DNA from 3 places in the Bacillus sp. SD127 genome. Region 2 is predicted to be linked to each of the others. Evidence: riboswitches for the same ligand, from Rfam matches in the RefSeq annotation. Region 2 holds a riboswitch; each other region holds the start of a gene.
The links. A riboswitch is a leader RNA that binds a small molecule or an ion and turns the genes downstream of it on or off. The one in region 2 is predicted to bind cyclic di-AMP.
Positions count from the first base shown of each region.

Region 1: linked by a shared signal. The riboswitch ahead of ACQVGS_RS19625 (dicarboxylate/amino acid:cation symporter) and the one ahead of ktrA (potassium uptake protein KtrA) in region 2 are both predicted to bind cyclic di-AMP.
Region 3: linked by a shared signal. The riboswitch ahead of kimA (potassium transporter KimA) and the one ahead of ktrA (potassium uptake protein KtrA) in region 2 are both predicted to bind cyclic di-AMP.

Region 1 covers NZ_CP191226.1:3,761,058-3,767,349, forward strand. Annotated here, with positions in the region: gene ACQVGS_RS19610 (hypothetical protein) at 1-234, opposite strand, end outside; gene ACQVGS_RS19615 (ABC transporter permease) at 330-1,070, opposite strand; gene ACQVGS_RS19620 (ABC transporter ATP-binding protein) at 1,090-2,016, opposite strand; gene ACQVGS_RS19625 (dicarboxylate/amino acid:cation symporter) at 2,107-3,345, opposite strand; cyclic di-AMP (ydaO/yuaA leader) riboswitch at 3,418-3,549, opposite strand; gene ACQVGS_RS19630 (AI-2E family transporter) at 3,599-4,651, opposite strand; gene dctP (C4-dicarboxylate transporter DctP) at 4,797-6,062, opposite strand; gene dctR (two-component system response regulator DctR) at 6,181-6,292, opposite strand, start outside.
Region 2 covers NZ_CP191226.1:1,084,280-1,090,571, forward strand. Annotated here, with positions in the region: gene ACQVGS_RS05520 (glucosaminidase domain-containing protein) at 1-358, shown strand, start outside; gene ACQVGS_RS05525 (YiaA/YiaB family inner membrane protein) at 466-729, shown strand; gene ktrB (Ktr system potassium transporter KtrB) at 765-2,102, opposite strand; gene ktrA (potassium uptake protein KtrA) at 2,109-2,777, opposite strand; cyclic di-AMP (ydaO/yuaA leader) riboswitch at 2,849-2,998, opposite strand; gene bslA (biofilm surface layer hydrophobin BslA) at 3,150-3,695, opposite strand; gene gbsR (transcriptional regulator GbsR) at 3,903-4,445, opposite strand; gene betB (betaine-aldehyde dehydrogenase) at 4,646-6,118, shown strand; gene gbsB (choline dehydrogenase) at 6,135-6,292, shown strand, end outside.
Region 3 covers NZ_CP191226.1:3,779,816-3,786,107, reverse strand. Annotated here, with positions in the region: gene ACQVGS_RS19730 (DUF2334 domain-containing protein) at 1-813, shown strand, start outside; gene ACQVGS_RS19725 (glycosyltransferase family 2 protein) at 806-2,068, shown strand; gene ACQVGS_RS19720 (cellulose biosynthesis cyclic di-GMP-binding regulatory protein BcsB) at 2,074-4,185, shown strand; cyclic di-AMP (ydaO/yuaA leader) riboswitch at 4,322-4,466, shown strand; gene kimA (potassium transporter KimA) at 4,657-6,292, shown strand, end outside.

The sequences.
Region 1 (6,292 bases), 1.6 Mb from region 2:
GAAAATCGGCTCTTCAAAGGCAGTAACTGCCGCAAGCACAATCCAGCTTGCATACAGATATATGATAAAATAACGGATACCCGTCTTCATTTTATATATCATGTACAGCCCCACGAGAGAAAACAACCCCAGCGCGAGCCTGAAATATACAAGATGTTCAAACTGAAACATGAATGACACAAATGAGAATCCAAGCAGCAATACAATCGGTAAAGCGGTAATAAAGTTCCTCAATTCGAGACACCTCCGTCAGTACCTTTATTATAAACCAAAACATTGAATGATATTGATTTACGTGAGCTTTTTCACAAAAATGTCATTCCTTGCCTTTAGATTCGAACATCCCGTTTGCAGAAACTCCACCAGGCAACGGCAATGAAGAAAACAGCATGAATCACAATAATCCCTACAGAGAACAATGGCGTCATGCCTGAAAACAGAGCCGTTTGTCCGCTTTTGTATTGAGTGAAGTCCGTGTTTGCAAAAAGCAAAAAGCTTCCCCATTTGTTTTCAAACAGCTTCATGATTTGCACAAGTGAACTTGCTCCATATAAAACAACAAAAGAAACAACAACTGAAATGGCACTGTTGCGGAACAGTGATGAACAAAGCAAACCGAATAATCCCATCAGCACCGCTTCAAGCCAGTTTGTGCCGATTAGCTCCAATGTGTTGATGAACAATGTTTTTGATTCAGATGTCACGGACGTGCCAAAAAAGACAAGACCGAATAATAAAGCCAGAATGTAGTATGCCAGATAAAGATAGAAGCTGACCATTACAACTGTCATTAGTTTCGACCAAAAGACCTTTTGCCGCTTGACCGGGCGTATGAGCAGAAATTTGATTGTCTTTTTATCAAATTCATTAGAAATAATCGTCGCTGCAATGACAATGGTTAACGCCTGCAGCAAGATATTCAGGCTCGGTGTATAGGAAAAGTAGCCGATGAAATTTTCGTCAGTTCCGGCACTGATAACGATCCGTTTAATGATCAGCGCCATGAAAAATTGAAAAACGGCCATCAATATAAGCGAAACAAATGTAACTTTCCGATTAAAGAGTTTCATATGTTCATTCCATATTAATTTAGACAAGCTCTTCTCCCTCCTCTTGATGAGCGGTTGTCGCTTTAATAAATTCGTCTTCCAGTGACTGCGTATAAGGCATAATTGAAAATACGTTCAGTCCTTGTCCGACTAGCGAGCGGTTCAGCTCTGGTATATTTTCTTTCGCTATATCCACCACGATGGAGCCGTCTTTACGTTCAGCTGAGTACCCATTGCCCATCAGCCAATCGAGCGCTTTTTCCGCCGGCTGCACTTCTATAACGGCTTTCTCCGTTTTCTGACCGGCTCCATTCAGGCTTACTTCTGCTTTGATCTCGCCTTTTTGTATGATGATCACACGGTCACACAGGTCTTCAACTTCACGCAATAAATGAGTAGCGAATAAAACCGCTGTTCCTTCCTCTTCAGCGAGCTCCTTAATATGATCGCGAAAATCCTTCATACCGGCAGGATCAAGACCGTTTGTCGGCTCATCTAAAATGAGAAGCTTCGGCCGGTGAAGAATCGCCTGAGCAATGCCGAGACGCTGGCGCATGCCGAGGGAGTAGGTTTTCACTTTATCATCAATCGCTGATGTCAGCCCGACTCTTTCCACCACTTCGTCCAGTCTTTCATCAGTTATCTTTTTGTGCATATTTGCAAAGTGTTTGAGGTTTTCCCAGCCTGACAGGTACGGGTAAAACTCAGGGTTTTCCACAATCGCGCCGACAGCTTCCATCGCTTGTTCGAACTCAGTATCATGCTTGAATCCGTTGATGGCCACGCTTCCGCTGTTTTGTTTTAACAGTCCGACGATGATGCGGATGAGTGTCGTTTTTCCGGAACCGTTCGGACCGAGAAGACCGATAATCTCTCCCTGCCTGACGTCCATGCTGATCTGTTTTAAAATCTGTTTAGACCCTATTTTTTTATCAAGGCCTTCAATATGTAAAATCGGCTCAGCCATAAAGCCTTCCTCCTTTTTTCGACAAAAATAAACAGTGCCTAAAAATAGGCACTGTTTGTATTATAGCATTTGTTGCTTCCAAATGTTTGGTTAAACCGATAGAGTCGGTGCTTGCTCCGGCTGTTTGTTCTTTTCTGTTTCTGTAATGATGACGGCACAGGCCGCGTCTCCTGTTGTGTTGACCACTGTGCGAAGCATATCGAGCAAGCGGTCTATTCCGAGGATCAATCCGATACCCTCAACAGGCAAGCCGACTGATTGAAGCACCATGGCGAGCATAATCAAACCGACTCCCGGAACACCCGCAGTTCCCACACTTGCTAATACAGCCGTCAATATCACCATCAGCAATTGCGTAAATGTAAGATCATGTCCGAATACCTGTGCAATGAAGATGGTGGCCACCCCTTGCATAATGGCTGTCCCGTCCATGTTAATCGTCGCCCCGAGCGGCTGAACGAAGCTGCTGATCGGCTCAGGCACTTTTAGTTTTTTCTGGGCTACATCCATTGATACCGGAAGCGTTGCATTGCTGCTTGAGGTACTGAACGCAACGACCATAACTTCTGAGAAATCTTTAAAGAATGTAATCGGATTTCTTTTTGCTAAAAGAGCCACTGTTGAACCGTATGTGACGATTGCATGTATGACAAGAGACAGTGTAACAACAATCATGTACAGCCCCATCGCTTTTATTGCACTGAATCCCTGGCTGCCGATAGCTGTCGCAATGAGACCAAACGTGCCGTATGGCGCAAACTTCATGACCAGGTTGACCAGATACATCATCAGTTCATTGCCCTGCTCCACGACTTTCAAAAGCATATCCGCTTTTTTGCCTAGCATCGTAATCCCGAGTCCGACAAAAATGGAAAACACGATAATCTGGAGCATATTTCCTTCGGTCATCGCTTGAACGGGATTGGCCGGAATCATGTTCAGAAGTGTGTCAGCAACACTCGGCGCTTCTTCTGCCTCGAATTTAGCGGATGAGACATCATAAGTGCCGAACTCACCCGGCTTAATGACAAGCGCCAGTATAAGCCCGATCGTAATCGCCACCGCTGTCGTGATGAGAAAATAAGAAATGGCCTTCACACCGATTCTGCCAAGCTTTTTAGGATCGCCAAGCCCGGCAACTCCTAATGTAAGAGAGAAAAAAACAATCGGTACGACAAGCATTTTAATGAGATTTAAAAAGATGGTGCCAAGAGGCCCGAATACAAACTTATTCAAATTTTCAAATAATTCAGGTGATGTTACATTAAGAATAATCCCCGTGACGGCACCCAGAACCAATGCAATGATGATCTTTCTTGCCAGTTTCATCCGCATTCCTCCTTTTTTGAAAAAAAGCCCGCGAGAGACTCCCGCGGGCTTTGGCTGTATCATAAAACCACAGGATTCTCTCTTCACGCTGATGAGGTTAGCTGCCGGGTTCGGACGAAGAGATGTCCGTTTTTCAGATAAAAAATGAACCCCAAACGATTGGGTCCCCCACTCCTTTTAAAAAGGATTAAGCGTGTGGCTTACTTTTGTATGATGTAGTTTTATTTATACAGAAAATATCCAATTTTGTAAACTATTTTTTGTTACTTTTCTCTCGAGGTCTTTTAGGCCTATTTTCCTTGTTGGTTACATCAAGAATATCAAGGAGAAATACAAAGATCGGAATCCCGATAATTAAGCCCCAAATGCCGAGAAAGTGTTCAGAAAAAATCAGGACTGTAAATGTGAAAAAGATCGGCAGCTCTGTTTTCGCTGACATCAGCTTCGGATTGAGGAAATATGTCTCAATCGCATGAATGGCGAAAATGACAAGCACAATGTAAAGCACATACATTCCGCCGCCTGTGCTGTATGCAATAATACTAAGCGGAATCAGGGAGATGACAACGCCTGCTACCGGGATCAATCCGAGAAAGAAAACCATGATGGACAGCCCCAACAGCTGAGGGAAGTGCATAATCCAGAGTGCAATAAAAGTCAGTATGCAGTTCACGAGCGCAATGATAAATTGTGCCTCAAGCACCTTGCCGAATGTTCTCGCGAATTTACCTCCGAAAAAAGCAATCTCATTATAAAAAACAGCAAGCTTGCTCGTTTTAAACTGCTCCATAAATTCAGACAGCCGTTTTTTCTCAAATAAGAAGAACATGCTGAGAATGAGCGCCATCACGATCTGCAAGCCGAATGTGCTGATATCGGCCAGATACGTATATAGTACATTGAAACCCTCTTTGACATACGAACTAATATTAATATCTCCGAAAACACTTGTGATCTCATCAAAGAAAGGAATGCTGCTTGGATGATACGCAATATGTTTAATCTGCTTGATCAGCTGCTGAATCTGTGCGGCAACGACCGGATAAAACACAAACCCTCCGACTGTAAGCAGCACGGCCAGCAAAATGTAGAGAAACGTAATGACAACCCGCTGGCTCACGCGGAAGAACCGGCTTAAAAATTGCCGGACGACAAGCTCCAAACGATCCATAAGAAATGTGAAAATGAAGGTCAGCAATATTAAGTTGATCATGCTCTTAAATAGATATAACACACCAGTTAACACGACAAAGATGGAAAAACGCCTTACTCCCGGGTGCTGAAAAAATTTTACTAAAGCGGCCATTTATACACTCCTGTTAGGACAAACGTCCTTCATTCAATATAGTATCCATTTGTAAATTATATAACAAAAAAATGCTGAGGTCTCTGTCCTCACCTTAATTATTCTTAAACAATTAAAAAAACGGCCCCATAATGGGCCGTTTTTTTCAGACTGCTGCTTTCATTTTTTTCATGCCTTCCACAGCCTCCACGCTTTTTGCTTCATCGAATTCTTTTTCGCTTTTTGCAACGATGATTGTGGCGATTCCGTTTCCGATCAGGTTCACAATCGCTCTTCCTTCACTCATGAAACGGTCGACACCAAGCAGAAGCGCAAGACCCTCAAGCGGAATGACCTGAAGTGCTGACAGCGTTGACGCAAGAACGATAAATCCGCTTCCTGTCACACCGGCTGCCCCCTTCGAAGTCAGCATCAGAACGAGGATAATCGTAATTTGCTGTCCGATGCTGAGATCCACTCCAAACACTTGAGCCAGAAAGACAGTCGCCATTGATAAATAAATGGATGTTCCGTCAAGGTTAAACGAATACCCGGTCGGAATAACGAGCCCGACGACTGATTTTGAACAGCCGTAGCGTTCCATTTTATCCATCATTCTCGGAAGAACCGATTCTGAAGAGCTTGTGCCGAGCACGATGAGAAGCTCATCTTTGATGAAGCGCAGGTAGTTCCACAGGCTGAATCCGTATAGCTTGCAGATGATATTTAAAACAACAAACACGAACAGGAACATTGTGATATACACGGACAGCATTAAGCTGGCAAGCGGCTTGATGGAATCGAGTCCGAAGTGCCCGATCGTATACGCCATCGCTCCGAATGCACCGATTGGAGCGGCACGCATAACATAGCCGATAATTTTGAAAAAGACATGTGAAACTTTATCAAAAAAATCAATGACGCTTTTCCCTTTTTCACCTAATGCCGCTAGACCGACTCCGAAAAGAATGGAAAAGAATAAGACCTGCAAAATATCCCCTTTTGCGAAGGCATCAACCATGTTGGACGGTACGATGTGTGTGACAAATTCAACCCAGTCGATCCCCTGACCGCCATTTTGGGTGTATTGTGAGACATCTCCCTTTTCAAGCTTGCTGTAATCGAGGCCCGCACCCGGCTTCATAATATTGACGACAAATAAACCGATAATGAGTGCAAGGGTCGTAACAACCTCGAAATAGATAAATGCTTTTCCCCCTACTTTTCCAACCTTCTTCATATCGCCCATTTTTGCAATCCCGAGAACGATTGTGAAGAAAATGATTGGAGCGATCACCATTTTCACAGCGTTGATAAAGGTATCGCCAAGCGGTTTCATTTCTTTCCCGACATCCGGCCAAACCAATCCGACAATGACCCCGATGATGACCGCGGTTATGACTTGAACTGTTAAATTTTTAAACAGTTTCATATTCTCCCTCCCCTGTCCTAGTCGCCTTTGTGTCTTTCTTACTAGAATGATAGCGTTTTCATTAGAGGCGGGGAAGTTTATGTTCATAACGGACATTTTGGTCTTTTTGGTCTCGGGTTTACACTTTAAATATGTAGCGGTTGACGGGGCGTCCGACTCCTCCGTACTGAACATCAAGCTGAATCGTTCCGTTCTTTTCGAGATAATCAAGATATCGCCTCGCTGTCACT
Region 2 (6,292 bases):
AGAAGCAGCAGGCGCTCTTCAAACATCAGGCTATGCCACAGATCCGGAATATGCTGACAAAATCAGCGCCATTGTGGAAAAGTACGATTTAGATGAATACGATGAGGTGAATCCATCTCTGAAATCTGTGGATTTAAAAGGCTCCATCAAAGACAGCGCCGTTCAAGATGTATGGTCTAAGCCTTCTACTGATGATCAATCCATTAAGCTGACCTCTGCGCAATCTTACGTTGGCAAGGATATAAAGGTTGTATCTAAAAAACAGAAAGGCCAGTCCACATGGTACCAATTCCAAGTCAATAATAAACTGGTCGGCTGGATTGATGACTCAGCTGTTGAAATAAAGGAAGCAACCTGAGCCGTTTTTCCTGGTATTTTTATTTTTTTGTTCCATTCAGGGGAATTTGAGGTATAATATTCCACGGAAGTTATCACTTAATAACTATGCTTCAGGAGGGAACAAAGGTGCAGAAATATAGACGGAGAAACACGGTTGCCTTTACTGTATTAGCTTATTTCACTTTTTTTGCGGGAGTATTTTTGTTTTGTATCGGACTCTATAACGCTGATAATCTCGAACTCAATGAAAAAGGCTACTACATTGCAGTGATGATCCTTGTAGCGGTCGGCGCGATCCTTACACAAAAAGTGACGCGTGATAACGCAGAAGATAATGATATCATCGCGGAGCAGGAAAAAAGACAAAGTCAATCTCATATTGAATCATAAAAAATCCGGCATGTAATATGCCGGATTTTTTTACATTACCCAGTAAACACCTCACCGTCAGGGTAACGAATATTTGATTTTTCTGTTTTAGCAAATGAAAAAACAAACGTCAACGGACCGATTCTTCCGATGAACATAATCGCAATAATGATACATTTCCCCGCTGTTGTCAGTTCGGGTGTCAGCCCCATTGTCAGTCCGACCGTTCCGAAAGCTGAAAAAGTTTCAAAAACAACCTGTATAAACGGCGCTTGTTCTGTAATGGTCAAGGCGAAAATCCCTATAAAGACGATGAACAAACTGATAACACTGACTGCTAAGGCCTTAATAATGATCGGATATTTTATGGTCCGGCGGAAAATAACAGTTTCTTTATGCCCTCTTAAATAAGTGATGACAGACATCAAAATCACAAGAAAAGTAGTCAGCTTAATACCGCTCGCCGTTGAAGCGCTGCCCGCTCCGATAAACATCAACAGCAGGACAAATACAATGGTGCCTTCTCTCATGCTGCCAAAATCCACAGAGTTAAAGCCCGCGGTTCTCGGCGTCACTGCCTGAAAATACGAAGCCCACAGTTTATCTGGCAAATGCAAGGAACCAAGCGTGCCGGGGTTGCTGTACTCTAAAATAAAGATAATCAGTGTGGCAGCAATATTCAAAACGAACGTTCCCGCTAGCATCAGTTTTGTATGTAATGAAAAGGCTTTGAAACGCCGATTTTTCAGGATGTCAAATAGCACCGTAAACCCGATGCCCCCTGTGATAAATAAGATAGTAATGACAAGATTGACTGCAGGATCACCAACGTAGCTCATTAAATTATCCGGCCATAAAGAAAAACCGGCATTGTTAAAAGCCGATATTGCATGAAACACGCTGGCAAACAATCCGGATGCCCAGCCATACTGGGGCACAAGCCGGATGGATAAGATCAGGGCGGCGATCAATTCGATACTGATTGAAAATAGAAACAGGACTTTGACAAGGCCTATCACGCCGCCGATTGTCGGCTGGTTTAAGGCTTCCCGGACCAGCATTCGTTCTTTCAATCCGATTTTTTTTCCTAAAATCATGACGATCAGAACAGCAAATGTCATAAAGCCAAGCCCGCCGACTTGAATCAGACCCATGATGACAGTTTGCCCGAACACCGTAAATTCTGTCCCAGTGTCAACAACTGCAAGCCCGGTAACAGTTGTAGCAGAAGCCGCTGTAAAAAGGGCATCTATCCATGACAACGGCTTCGCAGTAGAAATCGGGAGCTTTAACAAAAGAGAGCCAATAATAATAGTAAGAAAAAAACCAATCGCAAGCACTTGCGGGGGAGAAAAACGAACCCACTTGATTACAGTTTCCTTATGAAGTCCCACCTTTGTCTACATCCCTTCGTTTTCGAAGCGTTTAATATCCTTTTTGTGACCCATCATCACCAGGCAGTCTTGTTCGTAAATCACCTCTTCCGGTGCAGGAGAAAGGCGAACATCTCCATTATGTTTAATTGCCAGGATGGTACATCCGTACTTCGCTCTAACATTCAGATCATGAATGGATTTGGAATTCAGCTTTCGTGTTGCCAGCAGCTCAACAATACTGTAATCATCAGATAAGTCGATATAATTCAAGACATTTTCATCAGAGAGACTTTGTGCGATTTTGACGCCCATATCCTTTTCCGGATGAATAATGCGGTCGGCGCCGATTTTTTCCAGCACCTTATGGTGATAATAATTTTGAGCTTTCACCCAAATATTTGGAATGTGAAGCTCTTTTAATAGCAAAGTGGTCAGTGTGCTGGCTTGAATATTAGCCCCTATAGCCACGACCACATATTCAAAATTACGAATTCCCAGTGAAAGCAATTCGTTTTCTTCAGTGGCATTGGCAATGACCGCATGGGTTGCGTAGGAAGCGAAGGCATTGACCTTTTCTTCGTTAATATCAATAGCAAGGACCTCATGGCCCATTCTGTGCAGCTCTTTGCAAATGCTTCCGCCGAACCGTCCAAGCCCGATTACTGCAAATTGCTTGTTTTTTATTCTTCCCAATGTTCAAGACTCCCTTAATAAAATTAGCGTTTTGAAGTAAAAAAGACCATTACAAAGAATGGTCAAAATAGACCTCCTCTCTGTATACGCCTACGAGGTTAGCTGTCGGATTAGGGATTCAGAGTACCCCTTCTTACTAAGTAAGATTCACCCCAAGGCCGTTTTGTGAAACAGCCAATCATTGGTTTCCCCGTTCGTGTTTGATTAAGCGGTAAAAGAGACTTTATGAAATTGAACACTCAAGAATTTACTCCTGTTTCTAGTGTTTGTCAATTTAAATTTAATACAAGTGAAAAGGTAACTGGAAATAGAGGGAAAAGGGAGAGGAAAAGGAGTCAAAAAAAAGACCGGCGTTAAGCCGGCCCTCTGTGATTATTTACAGCCGCATGGCTGAGTCGGAGGTGTGCTGCGCTTAGCCACTTCGATGCTGGCTTCCGCGTAAAATTTATTTCCGATGCTCAGTGATTTGTTCTCTGCACGGAAAGTATATGTACCAGCGGCAGGAAGCGTTTTGTTATTCAGTTTTAACTTGAATTCACCAGCGCCTAATAAATCAAGAGCCAGAGGTACCCTTACTGTTTTACCGTTATTGAGGATCTGTGTTTCGCGCAATGCATTTCCGTTCATCGTATCTTTTGTATTTGCTGTAAATCCGCTTGGCAATGTAAATTCCATCACGCCAAGGCTGAGAAGCGTGTTTGGACGGTATGTCAATTCGATATCAGAGAAAGACCATTCTGTTTTGCTCGCTCCTTTAATTGTTGCAAACAATGAAGCTGTTGATTGGGCTCTCATCGTAGACTCAGTATGAGCAGAAGATGACTTAGATTCAGCTGCAAAAGAAGCTGAAGGTGCAGAAACGAGTAAACCGAGACTTAATACACTGATGGCCAAAGAAGATAATAACTTGCGTTTCATAACAAAAATTCCCCCTAATAAGTGATAAAGATTAAAGGCCTGCCTCTGCTTTCCACCTCCTCTTAAAGGCCAAATACAAATTTTACCTACATAAAATTACCATCAAATAAAATGGAAGTAAATGGGGTGTTTTTCCCGTATTTTTCAAATTTGTAGTAAATATAGCGGAAAAACAAAAAAACGTCCGGTTTTCCAGACGTTTTTCGATTATTTTGTTTCAATTGGTATAAATTTAAAGATCTCTCCGCTCTGCACCGATTCAGCGAGACGTTTCAGCCAATCGTAGTAGGCTTTAGAACTTTCCAGCTGCTCGTATAAACGCTGCGCTTCATTCTTCGTTTCCTCATTGAGTTCTTCCTTATGCAATATCTCTTGTAAATCAGCCTGAGCCTCCTCAATTGCTGATACATTCACCTGAACTTCCCGTTCCCATTTTGGCGGAAAGAAATTTGTGAAAAATTTAAAGAAATCTTTTTCGGCTACAAATGTGTGCTTGCGGATGCCACGGTGAAATGTCTTTTTCACGACATTTAAATCCTGAAGCTTTTTGACACCTGTGCTCATGCTGGGCTTGCTCATTTGCAGCTCCTCCCGCATTTCGTCAAGCGTCATTTCGTCCCGCATGTACATCGTTCCATATAATATCCCGACACTTCGGGTAATTCCGTAAAGATCCATTGTTTCAGCAATGGAGTCAATAACAAGATCCCGTGCCTGTTCTATAGCTGCAAATTCTGGATTTTCATCCATACTGACCCTCTTTTCCTTTAGAAAATTAAATTTGTTAAGTCATTTCTTTATGTTCTTTATCTTAACGAAACCTAGAGAAAAGTCAAAACGAAAAATCATAATTAGGGCTTTGACAGTTTAAAAACCTTATGTTAGATTAAGGTTGTTAAAAACATTAAATTTTTATTTAACAAACTTTATTTTCGTCAAGGAGGGCTTATATGAGTCAAACATTATACATTGACGGTGAATGGATCAGTGCCGAAAAAGGGCAGGTCCGCAGTATTATTAATCCATTTAATCAAGAAGAAATCGCAACAGTTAGCGAGGGCGGGCGTGAGGATGCCGTTAAAGCAATCGCTGCTGCACGAAGAGCTTTTGACGCAGGAGAGTGGCCTTCTCTTTCAGGGCTTGAACGCGGAAAAACAGTTCTGAAAATTGCGGAATTAATCAGACGCGATCTAGACGAGCTGGCTGAGCTCGAATCCCTTGATACAGGAAAAACGCTTGAGGAAAGCAAAGCCGATATGGACGATATCGCCAATGTTTTTCAGTATTATGCTGGTCTGGCAGATAAAGATGGAGGAGAGATCATCTCATCTCCAATTCCTGATTCGGAAAGTAAAATCATCAGGGAGCCAATTGGCGTATGCGGACAAATCACGCCGTGGAATTATCCGCTTCTGCAAGCAAGCTGGAAAATCGCCCCGGCTTTAGCGGCAGGCAATACAATTGTCATGAAGCCGAGTGAGATCACACCGCTGACGACAATCAAAGTCTTTAAGCTGATGGAGGAAGCCGGAGTTCCAAAAGGTGTCGCAAACCTTGTGTTGGGACCGGGCGCCACAGTGGGTGACGAGCTTGCTGTAAACAAAGATGTTGACTTAATTTCGTTTACAGGCGGAATTGAAACAGGCAAAAAAATCATGCGGGCGGCAAGCGGCAACGTTAAAAAAATTGCGCTTGAGCTTGGAGGGAAAAATCCAAATATCGTCTTTAAAGATGCAGACCTGGAAGTCGCGGTTGATCAGGCGCTAAACGCCGTATTTTTCCACGCCGGCCAAGTATGCTCCGCCGGGTCCCGATTGCTTGTAGAAGAAGATATTCATGATCGATTTTTAGCAGAGCTTGTCAAGCGGGCGAAACGCATTAAACTCGGAAACGGTTTTCACGAAGAGACAGAAAGCGGTCCGCTTATCTCCGCGGAGCATAGAGAAAAGGTTGAAAAATATGTAGAGATCGGACTGGAAGAAGGGGCAAAACTGGAGACTGGCGGCAAACGTCCGGAAGATCCAGCACTTCAAAACGGTTTTTTCTATGAACCTACCATTTTTTCAAACTGTAAATCTGACATGAGAATTGTTCAGGAAGAAGTATTTGGGCCAGTATTAACTGTCGAAACATTCAGTTCTGAAGAAGAAGTAATTTCACTGGCGAATGATACGATTTACGGATTGGCCGGAGCTGTATGGTCGAAAGATATTGAAAAGTGTGAACGTGTAGCAGCCCATTTGAGAATGGGAACAGTTTGGATTAACGATTTCCATCCGTACTTTGCGCAGGCGCCATGGGGCGGCTATAAGCAATCCGGATTCGGACGGGAACTTGGAAAAATAGGGCTTGAAGAGTACACAGAAGTCAAACATGTCTATCGCAACACAAAACCGGCAGCGGTTAATTGGTTCAATTCATAAGAGGGGGAGATTGATGATGACATTAAATATGAAAGTAGAAAGCATGCATAAATTTCACACATTTGAAATTCCGACTGTGATTAAGCACGGAATTGGCGCCATCAACCACGTAGGAAAAGAAGTAGCTGGACTGGGTGTTTCAAAAGCATTGCTTGTTACAGACCCTGGAATTTA
Region 3 (6,292 bases), 1.6 Mb from region 2:
GATGCCAAGGCGGACCAGCCGATCACTTCGGAAAATGCCGATGACCCCCCGTCCATTTTGGAAAAGGAACAGGCTTTTCCGAACGAACAGGCCTATAAGAGCTATTTGAAGCCGTTTCAGGAAAAGGAAGAAACATATACAAGGCAAAAGCTGACGCACGCCATTGAGGATTTAACCTCGGCAGGGCTTTATCCGCTGGCATTTGAAGCCCCGCACTATACGATGTCTGAGTACGGCTATCAAATGGCTTCACAGTATTTCTCAAGCATTTTCGGGCAGGTGCAGCTCAGCGATACAACATGGAAAACTTCCGGCGCATCCCCGTTTGTGACCAAACCAGCTATGCTGCATGGGATGACGCTGTATCCGGAAACAATCGGTTTTGTCGATACATCAAAGCAAAACCCGCTCGGCGATATGGAGGAACACATTTCCCAGATGATTGATTTTGAAGGCGGAGTGGCCGGAGGGTTTTATCATCCGTATCTCGGGATGAAATATTTGCCGGAGCTCGTTGACCGGATGGAACGCATTCCGGACAGTGAATGGCTTGATTTGAAGAAAACGCAACAAACCGTCAAAACGGACAAAGTGGAAATCCATACAAGCGGTGACGGAACGGTTCACGTAAAAAACAATGTAAGTGCCATTGGCGAGTTTTTCGACCACCATCGGCAAACCCCGCTGGAAAAGGCGTTATGGGTTCTCTCCGCCGTTGTGCTCTTGTTTGTCGTGATGTTTGTCAGCTATACGTTTTACTTGAGAGCCACATTGAAAAAACGAATGTTTAAGGAGAGAAGAAGCCTTGGGTAATACGCTGTTCTTTATCTCGCTAAGTTTAATATGGGTGATGCTTCTCTATCACATGTTTCTCATGCAAGGCGGATTCCGCCACTACATGACCTTCGAGCGGAACATTCCGAAGTGGAGAGAAAATATGAAGGAATTGCCGAAGGTCAGTGTGCTCATCCCGGCCCATAATGAAGAAGTTGTCATTCGGCAGACGCTGAAGGCAATGGTGAATCTTTATTATCCGAAGGACCGGCTGGAGATTATTGTGGTAAACGATAATTCTTCAGACGGGACGGGTGATATCGTCAATGAATTTTCCGAGAAATACGATTTTATCAAAATGGTGATCACAAAACCGCCTAACGCCGGAAAAGGCAAATCCTCGGCGCTCAACTCCGGTTTTGCTGAATCGAACGGCGATGTCATTTGTGTATATGACGCCGACAACACGCCTGAAAAAATGGCCGTGTATTATCTTGTTCTCGGTCTGATGAATGACGAGAAGGCAGGCGCAGTGGTGGGGAAATTCCGCGTCATCAATGCGGCAAAAACGCTGCTGACGAAGTTTATCAATATTGAAACGATCTGTTTTCAGTGGATGGCGCAGGGAGGCAGATGGAAGTGGTTCAAAATCGCTACCATTCCCGGAACCAATTTCGCGATCCGCAGAAGCATTATTGAAAAGCTCGGGGGCTGGGATGATAAAGCGCTGGCTGAAGATACCGAGCTGACCATCCGGGTGTATAACCTCGGCTATCACATCCGCTTTTTCCCGGCAGCTATTACTTGGGAGCAGGAGCCGGAAACGTGGAAGGTGTGGTGGCGCCAGCGGACGAGATGGGCGCGCGGCAACCAATATGTCGTCCTGAAGTTTTTGGCGCAGTTTTTCAAACTGAAACGAAAACGGATTATCTTTGACTTGTTTTACTTTTTCTTTACGTATTTCCTGTTTTTCTTTGGCGTGATCATGTCAAACACGATATTTGTGGTCAATCTGTTTTATGATTTGCATTTGTCGGTCGGGTTTTTGGCAATGATCCTTTGGATTTTGGCGTTTTTCTTATTTATGACGGAGGTCATGATTACGTTAAGCATCGAAAAAACAGAAATGAACAGGCAAAACTTCTTTATCGTATTCCTTATGTACTTTACGTACTCGCAGGCATGGATTGTGCTCGTGATCTATTCTTTATTCGTAGAAATCAAGCACCGTTTATTCAAGCAAGAGGTCAAATGGTACAAAACAGAACGATACAATCAACATAAAAGCGGGTGACCTTTTTGAAACAACTACTTATTTTTCTTACAAGCTTTCTGCTGCTGGCAATGACCGGACAATCGGCCTTTGCCCAAGAGATGCAGGTTGATGGCTCGCTTCTGGGCAAAAGCAGCCGTGAACAAGCCAAACAGCAGGTGCTGACAAACGATCTTATGACATTGTACGGATCAAAAGACAGCGCGGAACTGACGTATCAGATTCCGGCAGGCGCCTCTTCCGGCAGCCAGCAATTGGTGATTGAATATGAGGCATCAGATCTTTTAATTTCTCCTTCATCGTTAACGGCTGTAATTGACAATGAACCGGTAAAAACGTTAAAGCTAAACGGCGATTCAAAACGGAAAACACTGAAGCTGAACTTGAACAAAAGCCAGTCCGCCCCAGGCTATCACAGCGTATCACTGAAATTTTACGGCGTCTTGAAAGAGGGCGTCTGCGTCAGACAGGATACGTCCGGCAACTGGATCAAAGTTTATCCGGACAGCCGCCTGACACTGGCGGACAGCAGCGAAGCGAAGGGAACATCACTTGAACATTACCCATACCCATTTGCCCAATCGGGAAATACAGCGGAAGAGACTGCTATTGTCATTCCGGATAACCCGAGCTCGGCAGAAATTGAAGCGGCTGTCAAGACAGAAGGATACCTGAAAACTGCGGACAGCAGTGTCAGCATTTCGTTTGTGAAGGAATCTGAAGTGAAGCAAATCGACAAGCCGACCATTTTCATCGGAGTGGATAAGCATTGGAACGGCAAGGTGAAGAAGCTGATCAAACAAGCCGGCTTACAGGCAAAAGGAGAAAAACTTCTGCTTGCGGAGCGCGTGCTGAAAGCACAGGGCAAGCAGCAGCCGGTTCTGTTTGCACAAACGGCATCTGATGATGTGCTCTCAGAAAAAATCAGCGCCATCGCCGATCAGACTTACACCGGCCAGCTAAGCGGGGAAACACTTTCAATTGGCAAGCTTCAGAAGGCTGAAAAGCAGGTAAGCAATAAGCTGACCCTTGAGAAATTCGGGGCAGAAGATATGACAATCGGAGCTGACAAAACATCTTCAGCACATTATTTTTATCCGGCTTCTGCGATGATAGACCAAAATCAATCAGCCAAGCTGTCGCTTAAACTAAAGAAATCGGAAACGATTCAAGCAGCCGCGGCAGAAAGCGGTTCAGCCTCTCAAGCAGCAGAGCTGAAGGTCCTCATCAACGGTCAGCCGCATTCAGTTCGCCTTGATGAATTAGGGAAAGAAGATAAAAACGGATACTATCATGTCACGCTGAAAGTAGACCCTGAGCTGCTGCAGAAAAACCGCTACATTGATATACAGTTTATCACCACGGGCTTAAAGGAAAACAACCCTTGCAACACAACGGACGAAGAGAAATGGGTCTTCATTGATAAAAGCAGCACATTGTCTTACACGATCAAAGGCACATCTCCGTCAGCCGATTTTCAAGAATGGCCGCTTCCATACGCCGGAAATCAGGAACAGGCAACACTGATTGTGCTACCTGACAGCGTGAGCAAATCCAAGCTTAAGGAGCTTTCTCTCGTTACTGATTCCTTTGGAAGCGAAGCCCAGCAATCTTTCACAGTAAGGAAAGCATCTGAAGTTAAAGCGGAGGACGCGAAAGGCCGGAACTTAATTTTCATCGGCGGCATTAGCCAGTTCTCTCTTTTGAAAGAGAAATCTTCTGATCTGCTCGTGCCTCAAGCGAAAAACGGCTCGTTTGACGTGTCGGGCTTTGAAATGCTGAACGAGACGACGAAACAAGTGGCATTTACCCAAGCGTCTTTATGGGATTCAAATTATACGATGGCTGTTTTTGCGCCGCTGAAAGGAAATGGCGCGGCCGTCACAAAAGAAATCATCAGCTTTTTGAACAGCAATGATGACACGGCGACCGTCATCAATGAAACAAACAGCCAGCAGGTGTTTACAAACCACCAGCAGCTCAAATCGGAAACAAACAGTTCTGAAACAGAAAAAACAGCACAAGATCATGGGCAACAACTGCTGTATATCGGCGTGCTGGCTCTCATGATGGTAATTGCGGCAGCCTTCATTTGGGTAACCGTTAGACGAAGAAAGAGAAAGACAGACAGAGAATAAGGCAGAGGCTGTTATCAGCCTCTGTTTTTTTGTTTTTGGTTTAAATTTTCCATTTGTGGAACCTGTCATTTTATTTTTTTCTCCCGGTCGATAAGCCTCTTTACAACATACGTAAACGGGAGTATGATCTCTTTTAGAAAACAAATCGCTTAATCTGTAAACAGAGCGGGGGACCCATTTTAGCGGCATTTTGCCGCTCGGGGTGAATCCTTTTTAGGTAGGGCAAACTCTCATATGCCCGAATCCGTCAGCTAACCTCGTAAGCGTTCATGAGAGGAGATGAATGAAACCTGTGTTCGATGTTAAGGCACAGGGGCATCCGTTTGCCTCTGTGTTTTTTGCTGTTCAATTTTCAGGATGTAAATCGCATACAGAGACATCATAGCAGAAAGGGACTATTACAAAATGTGAGAACAGATGCGGATGTTTTATTGTTTTAATGAAAAATGAAATTAAAAGGGGAAGACATCGATGTATCATTCAATCAAACGTTTTTTGATTGGGAAACCGTTAAAATCACAAGCCGCAGGAGAACAAAAACTGACGAAATTAAAGGCGCTTGCCATGCTCTCCTCAGATGCTTTATCATCTGTCGCTTACGGAACGGAACAAATTCTTATCATATTGGCGGCGGTAAGCGCTGCTGCATTTTGGTATTCCATTCCGATAGCGGTCGGCGTACTCATTTTGCTGCTCGCGCTGATTCTCTCATACAGGCAAATTATTTACGCTTATCCGCAGGGCGGCGGGGCGTATGTTGTATCAAAAGAAAACCTCGGCGAAAAGCCCGGGCTGATTGCAGGCGGTTCATTGCTTGTCGATTATATATTAACTGTAGCGGTAAGTATTTCCGCAGGGACGGACGCCATCACGTCGGCGTTCCCGGCACTGCATGATTATCATATACCGATTGCTGTTTTACTTGTTTTAGTGATTATGATTTTAAATCTGCGGGGGCTGTCAGAATCAGCATCGATTCTTGCCTACCCGGTCTATCTGTTTGTGGCGGCGCTTTTCATCCTGATTGCCGTCGGTCTTTTTAAGCTTATGACAGGACAAATTGATCAGCCAGTCCATCATACACCGATCGGCACACCGGTAGCCGGCATTACGCTGTTTTTGCTGCTTAAGGCTTTTTCATCCGGCTGCTCCGCGCTCACCGGAGTTGAAGCGATCTCCAACGCGATTCCAGCCTTCAAAAACCCGCCTGCGCGAAACGCGGCGAGAACGTTAGCTATGATGGGGATCTTGCTTGCGGTTCTGTTTGCCGGCATTACGGTACTTGCATACGGTTACGGGACGGCTCCGAAACCGAATGAAACGGTCATTTCACAAATCGCATCGGATACCTTCGGCAGAAATGTGTTCTACTATGTCATTCAGGGTGTGACATCGTTAATTTTGGTCCTTGCGGCGAATACGGGCTTTTCAGCCTTCCCGCAGCTTGCCTTCAACTTGGCGAGAGACCAATACATGCCGCGCATGTTTACAGTAAGAGGCGACCGCTTAGGCTTCTCAAACGGGATTATCTTTTTAGGTGTTGCCTCAATTGTGCTGATTCTGTTATTTGGAGGGCAGACGGAGCACTTAATCCCGCTATACGCGGTCGGTGTGTTTATTCCATTTACCCTTTCACAAACAGGGATGTGCATCAAATGGATCAAACAAAAACCAAAAGGCTGGATTGGAAAAATGCTGATCAACACCTGCGGCGCATTGATATCGTTTATGGTTCTGTCCATCCTGTTTGTCACGAAGTTTAATGTCGTATGGCCTGTTTTAATCTTTATGCCGATCGTCGTTTTTTTGTTTTTTGCGATTAAAAATCACTATACGGCTGTCGGTGAACAGCTTCGTATCGTAAACAAACAGCCGGAAGAAATCAAAGGTACGGTCGTGATTGTGCCTGTAGCCGGCGTCACAACCGTCGTGCAAAAATCCATTCAATATGCGAAATCACTGTCAGATCAGGTCATTGCCGTTCACGTGTCGTTTGACAGAGAACAGGAAAAGAAAGTGGAAAAACGCTGGGAAGAGCTGAATAATGGAGTGCGTCTCGTCACGCTTCACTCTTCGTACAGAAGCCTGGTCCATCCGTTTGATAAGT